One region of the Actinoplanes missouriensis 431 genome, then DNA from elsewhere that is predicted to be linked to it. Evidence: riboswitches for the same ligand, from Rfam matches in the RefSeq annotation. Region 1 holds a riboswitch; the other holds the start of a gene.
What was found. Region 1 has a riboswitch for glycine ahead of gcvP (aminomethyl-transferring glycine dehydrogenase). Riboswitches for the same ligand answer to the same signal wherever they lie in the genome.
Positions count from the first base shown of each region.

Region 2: another riboswitch for glycine. It lies ahead of gcvT (glycine cleavage system aminomethyltransferase GcvT); the one in region 1 lies ahead of gcvP (aminomethyl-transferring glycine dehydrogenase).

Region 1 covers NC_017093.1:4,411,919-4,415,323, forward strand. Annotated here, with positions in the region: gene gcvP (aminomethyl-transferring glycine dehydrogenase) at 1-2,242, opposite strand, end outside; glycine riboswitch at 2,318-2,409, opposite strand; gene mgrA (L-glyceraldehyde 3-phosphate reductase) at 2,470-3,405, shown strand, end outside.
Region 2 covers NC_017093.1:4,898,757-4,902,161, reverse strand. Annotated here, with positions in the region: gene AMIS_RS22985 (hypothetical protein) at 551-871, opposite strand; gene AMIS_RS42890 (hypothetical protein) at 1,064-1,261, shown strand; glycine riboswitch at 1,448-1,533, shown strand; glycine riboswitch at 1,538-1,622, shown strand; gene gcvT (glycine cleavage system aminomethyltransferase GcvT) at 1,662-2,795, shown strand; gene gcvH (glycine cleavage system protein GcvH) at 2,792-3,163, shown strand; gene AMIS_RS22970 (L-serine ammonia-lyase) at 3,160-3,405, shown strand, end outside.

The DNA.
Region 1 (3,405 bases):
TCATCCGCACGTACGCCCAGGAGATCGGCAGGATGCCGGCCGAGCCGTGCGCCGCCGCCGACACCGCGTGGTGGTCGCCCTCTTCGAGGGGGTTGCCGGGCAGGAACGCGGCGAGGTGCTGCCGGACCGCGACCGGGCCGACACCGGGGCCGCCGCCGCCGTGCGGGATGCAGAACGTCTTGTGCAGGTTGAGGTGCGACACGTCGGCGCCGAACTTGCCCGGCTTGGCGAAGCCGACCAGCGCGTTGAGGTTCGCGCCGTCGACGTAGACCTGGCCGCCGGCGTCGTGCACCTTCGCGCAGAGTTCCGCGATCGAGGTCTCGTAGACGCCGTGGGTCGACGGGTAGGTCACCATGATCGCCGAGAGGCTGTCGCGGTGCTTCTCGATCTTGGCGTCCAGGTCGGCCAGGTCGACGTTGCCGTCCGCGTCGCAGGCCACCACGACCACCCGCATGCCGGCCATCACCGCGGAGGCCGCGTTCGTGCCGTGGGCGCTGGACGGGATCAGGCAGACGTCGCGGTGCGTCTCGCCGCGCGAGCGGTGGTAGCCGCGGATCGCGAGCAGGCCGGCCAGCTCACCCTGCGAGCCGGCGTTCGGCTGCACGCTGACGGCGTCGTAACCGGTGATCTCGGCGAGCCAGCCCTCCAGCTGGGCGACCAGGTCCTCGTACCCCTGGATCTGGTTCGCCGGGGCGAAGGGGTGGATGTTGGCGAACTCCGGCCAGGTGATCGCCTCCATCTCGGTGGTGGCGTTCAGCTTCATCGTGCAGGAGCCGAGCGGGATCATGCCCCGGTCCAGGGCGTAGTCCCGGTCCGAGAGCTTGCGCAGGTAGCGCAGCATCGAGGTCTCGGAGTGGTGGGTGTTGAAGACCGGGTGGGTCAGGTACTCGGTGGTGCGCTCCGGCCAGCCGCCGGACACCCCCCAGATCATCGCGAGCTCGGCGCCGAACGCGGCCACCACGGTCGCCACGTGCTCGTCCGTGGTCGTCTCGTCGCAGGAGACCGACACCCGGTCCGCGTCGACCAGGCGCAGGTCCACACCGCGTCGCGCCGCCTCGGCCACGATCGCCTCGGCCCGGCCCGGCACCACCGCGGTGACCGTGTCGAAGTAGGTGTCGTTCTGCACCTCGATGCCGGCCTCCCGCAGGCTGCCGGCGATCCGGGAAGCGTGCGCGTGCACCCCGTCGGCGATCTCCCGAAGGCCCTGCGGGCCGTGGTAGACCGCGTACATGCTGGCCATCACGGCGAGCAGCACCTGCGCGGTGCAGATGTTGCTGGTCGCCTTCTCCCGGCGGATGTGCTGCTCCCGGGTCTGCAGCGCGAGACGGTAGGCGGGCGCGCCGTCGGCGTCCTTCGACACGCCGACCAGGCGGCCGGGCAGCGAACGCTCCAGGCCGGCGCGCACGGCCAGGTATCCGGCGTGCGGGCCACCGAAGCCGAGCGGCACGCCGAACCGCTGTGTCGTGCCGGCGGCGATGTCCACGCCGATCTCGCCGGGTGCCCGCAGCACGGTCAGCGCGAGCAGATCCGCCGCGACCGTGACCAGGGCGCCCCGCTCGTGCGCGAGCTCCACCAGCGCGGCGTGGTCGCGGACCTCACCGGACGCCCCCGGGTACTGCAGGTGCAGGCCGAAGAACTCGTCCGGCAGCGTCTCCGGCTCCTCCGGGTCGATCAGCACGACCTCGATGCCGAGCGGTTCGGCCCGGGTCCGCACGATGCTCAGCGTCTGGGGGAACGTGTCCGCGTCCACCGCGTACACGTTGCTCTTGACCTTGGAAGCGCGGCGGGCCAGCGTCATCGCCTCGGCGACCGCCGTGGCCTCGTCGAGCATGCTCGCGTTCGCGGTGGTCAGCCCGGTCAGGTCGGTGACCATGGTCTGGAAGTTCAGCAGCGCCTCGAGCCGGCCCTGGCTGATCTCCGGCTGGTACGGGGTGTACGCCGTGTACCACGCCGGGTTCTCCAACACGTTCCGCTTGATCACCGCGGGCGTGTGCGTGCCGTAGTAGCCGAGGCCGATCATCGGGGTGGCGACCGTGTTGCGGTCCGCGATCGCGCGCAGCTCGGCGATCGCCTCCTGCTCGGAGATCCCGGCCGGCAGGTCCAGGTCGCCGTGGAACCGGATCGACTCCGGGATCGCGGCGTCCATCAGGTCGTCGAGCGAGTTGTATCCGACCGCCTTGAGCATGTGGGTCTGCTCGTCCGAACCCGGACCGATGTGGCGGGGAACGAAGGGTGACGTCATGGGCGACTCCAGGCTCTGAAGAAGGTCGACACGCAACCTCCCCCTCTGTCATACCCAGACGGGTATTTCAGAGCGCCTGCCCACGCGGTCCTTCTGCCTGAGAGTTTTCCGGGGAGGGTTTGCCCCTTCGGCGCCGTCACGAGGACGGTCTCTTCCGCACAGGTGTTGCCGGCACGACCAACCTACCAGCGCACACCCGGTTGGATCACAGTCCTAGGGTGTGGTCTGTGACGTACACCCCTGATTCCGCCCGCTACGACACGATGACCTACCGGCGTGCCGGTCGCAGCGGCCTGAAGCTCCCCGCCCTCTCCCTCGGCCTGTGGCACAACTTCGGCGACACCCGCCCGCTCGACACCCAGCGCGCCATCGTCCGCCGCGCCTTCGACCTCGGGGTCACCCACTTCGACCTGGCGAACAACTACGGCCCGCCGCCGGGCAGCGCGGAGTCGAACTTCGGCCGGCTGCTGGGGACGGACCTCAAGGCGTACCGTGATGAATTGATCATCTCGACGAAGGCCGGCTACACGATGTGGGACGGGCCCTACGGCGACTGGGGATCACGGAAGTACCTGGTGTCGTCGCTGGACCAGTCGCTGACCCGGCTCGGCCTGGACTACGTCGACATCTTCTACCACCACCGGCCCGACCCGGAGACGCCGCTGCACGAGACGGCGTCGGCGCTGGACGCGATCGTCCGGTCCGGCAAGGCCCTCTACGTCGGGATCTCCAACTACAAGTCGGCGCAGGCCGCGGAGATCGCCCAGATCCTGCGTGACCTCGGCACCCCGCTGCTGATCCACCAGCCGTCCTACTCGATCCTGAACCGCTGGATCGAGCACGACCGCCTGCTCGACACCCTCTCCGACGCCGGCGCCGGCTGCATCGCGTTCAGCCCGCTGCAGCAGGGCCTGCTCACCGACCGGTACCTCACCGGCATCCCGGACGACTCCCGGATCCGGACCAGCGTCTTCCTCAACGAGAGCGCCCTCGACCCGAAGACCATGGGCCGCCTGCACGCGCTCAACGACATCGCCAAGCGCCGCGGCCAGTCCCTCGCCCAGCTGGCGCTCTCCTGGGCGCTGCGCGACCCGCGGATGACCAGCCTGATCATCGGCGCGTCGAGCGTCGGCCAGCTGGAGAACAACATCGCCGCGCTGAGC
Region 2 (3,405 bases), 490 kb from region 1:
GCCGGAGGCGGAGCGGTTCAGGTGGGAGCATGCGCGGCACCGCACGTGGGGTCTCGCGCAACGGCATGCTCGCCGGCTGCGCCAGCTGCGTGACGAGGCCGATCGTTCCGCAGGCCCACCGCCGCCCAGAGTTCCTGAGTCGCCCAGGGTTCCTGAGCCGCCCGTGGCGACGTCACCTCCCGAAGCTTCGGGGCCTCGTCCAGCTCAGCCGCCCCCGCCAGCTCGGCCACCATCTCCAGTTCGGCCGTCGCCCCGCACGGTCAAGGTTTCGCTCCCTGCCGCGATCGTGGAGTCCATTGTATTCAGGAAAGGATCTCCGTTACCCCGAAAAGACTGCCGACTTCATAATAAGAAGGAGCGAAACGGTGGTAGGGATCCTCCGTCGTGGCGATACCGAATTCCACACCGCCTGGACGAACGCGGGCCGCGTGTGGAATGGGGGTTCGTGTTGCGCCCGTCGTCCACACGCGGCCCGGCGTTACGTGGTTCCCGCTTGACGCTCGCTACTCGCCGAGCCTCGAGCGTCGCTTGCGACTACCCGCTCGCCACTTTAGAAGCGGCTGCGGAACTGCTCCCACCGGCTGCGGCTCCGGCGGGCTTCGATTGCCTTCGCTGCGCCGTAGATCGCTGCGGCGGTCACCGCTGCGATCGCCGCCGTGGTCATGACGATGGGCAGCAGGCGGCGCTTGGCGGGAATGCCCAGCTCGGCGCCGGTGGCTTCGGCGTCAGCCGCGATCACGGCGGGGTCACCGGAAACGGCGATGTTGTGCTGAGCGTCGACCGTGCTGTCGTAAATGGTCATCAGGTCCTCCCGACGGGTTTCGTCTCCACTTGCCCCGGTCGCGGCCCGGTTAACCTGATCGTCCCCCACCGGGTGAGCGGCCCGCGTCACCCGGAGCGGATGATCCGATGTGCTCGGGCGCCGACCGCGCTGGGGCGGGCGGAGATCCGGGGTGCTCGAGTGCCAGCCGCGCTGGGGCGGGCGGATGATCCGGGGTGCTCGGGTGCCGATGGCGCTGGCGTGACGGATGGTCCGGGGTGCTCGGGCGCCGATGGCGCTGGGGTGGCGGATGGTCCGGGGTGCTCGGGCGCGATGGTCGCGGTGCTGTGGCCGCGCGGTGACGACGCGGAACGCCAGCTCAAGGTCCTCGAGGAGGCCACCGCCACAGAACAGGAGGCCGCAGCCACGGGCGAGGAGGCCGCCGCCGGAGACAAGAGCGCTACCGCCGGAGACGAGGAGGCCGCCGCCACGGGTGACTAGGGATCACGACGCTCACCTGCGCACCTGCTCGCTTGACGTGATCATGACGGCCCGGATAGCTTGCAGGCCACAACTGAAGAAGCCGCTAACCCGCAGCGGGAGAGCCCTCGCCACCAGAGCCACAAGGCCCTGACGCCCAGAGCCACAAGGCCCTTGCACCCAGAGCCACAAGGCCCTGGCACCAGAGCCCACGGCCCTGGAGAACCCGGCGAGGCGCCGAAGGAGCAACTTCTCCCTCAGAATCTCTCAGGCCCACGTACCGCTGCGGTCAGGCGACTCTGGAAAGCCGTTCGCGAGACGAACGCGCCCACGGTGCAAACCGCCCGTAACGGCGGTGAAGCTCTCAGGCCCCATGACAGAGCGAGGGAGGCCCCAACCTGTCACGACCTTGGAGCCTCCCGTGAGACGCACTGCGCTCTTCGACGTCCACACGCGCCTCGGCGCGCATCTGACCACGTTCGCCGGCTGGACCATGCCGCTGCGGTACGGCAGTGACATCGCCGAGCACCACACCGTGCGGACCGCCGCGGGGCTCTTCGACCTCAGCCACATGGGCCGCATCGAGGTCACCGGCCGCAACGCCGCGGAATTCCTCGACTACGCCCTCGCCGGCCGTCTCTCGACGGTCAAGGTCGGCCGCGCCAAGTACACGATGCTCTGCCATACCACCGGCGGCGTCCTCGATGACCTGGTCGTCTACCGGCTCGCGGCCGACCGGTTCCTGGTGGTGGCGAACGCGGCGAACGCCCCGATGGTCCGGGCCATGCTCGGCGAGCACGCCAACGGGTTCGCGGTCCGGATCACCGACGCCGGCGGCTCGCTGATCGCGGTGCAGGGCCCCGCATCGGCGGAAGTGATCGCCACGCAGGGCCCCGCATCGGCGGAAGTGATCGCCACGCAGGGCCCCGCATCGGCAAAAGCGATGGCCATCGAGAGCCTCGACCTGCCCTATTACGGCATCACCGAGGCGCGGGTCGCCGGCTGTGACGTGCTGCTGGCCCGCACCGGGTACACCGGCGAGGACGGCTTCGAGATCTACTGCTCGGACGCCGACGCCGCGACCATCTGGGAGAGCCTGCGGGAGAGCGGCGCCACCCCCGCCGGTCTGGCCTGCCGGGACACGCTGCGCCTGGAGGCGGGCATGCCCCTGTACGGGCACGAGCTCACCGTCCGCACCACCCCCTTCCACGCCGGGCTGGGCCGGATCGTCGCCCTGGACAAGGCGGACTTCGTGGGCGCCGAGTCGCTGCGCCGCGTCGCCGCCCAGGGGCCGTCGACCGTGCTGACCGGCCTGGTCACGGCCGGCCGCCGCGCGCCACGCAGTGGCCATGCGGTGCTCGATCCGGTCAGCGGCGAGCGGATCGGCGAGGTGACCAGTGGCGCGCCGTCGCCGACGCTTGGTCACCCGATCGCCATGGCCTACGTCCCACCCGTGTTCGCGGCGCCCGGCACCCGTCTGGTCGTCGACGTCCGTGGCACCCGCGAGGACGCCGAGGTCGTCGCGCTGCCCTTCTACCGCAGGAGCCCCCAGTGATCCCCTTGAACCTTCGCTACAGCCGTGACCACGAGTGGCTCACCGACGACGAGATCGCCACGGTCGGCATCACCGCGTTCGCCGCGGACGCCCTCGGTGACGTGGTCTTCGTCGACCTGCCCGAGGTCGGCGCCGTCACCACGGCCGGCGAGACGTGTGGCGAGATCGAGTCGACCAAATCCGTCAGCGAGGTCTATGCGCCGGCCGATGGGGAGATCGTGGAGGTCAACAAGGCGCTCGCCGACGACCCGGGTCTGATCAACTCGGATCCGTACGGCGCCGGCTGGCTCTACCGGGTGCGCGTCACCCGTACCCCCGAGGTTCTCGACGCCGCGGCCTATGCCGCGCTGATCTCACCGGAGTCATGATCTTGGCCGTCTCCGTCTTCGACCTGTTCTCGATCGGCATCGGGCCGTCCAGCTCGCACACGGTCGGCCCGATGCGGGCGGCCGCGATGTTCGCCGCGAAGCTGTCCGATTCCGTCCACGTCACTTCGGTGCGGGCGGAGCTGTTCGGATCGCTGGGCGCCACCGGTCACGGGCACGGCACGCCGAAGGCGGTCCTGCTCGGTCTGCAGGGCTTCGATCCGGAGACGGTCGACGTGACCCTC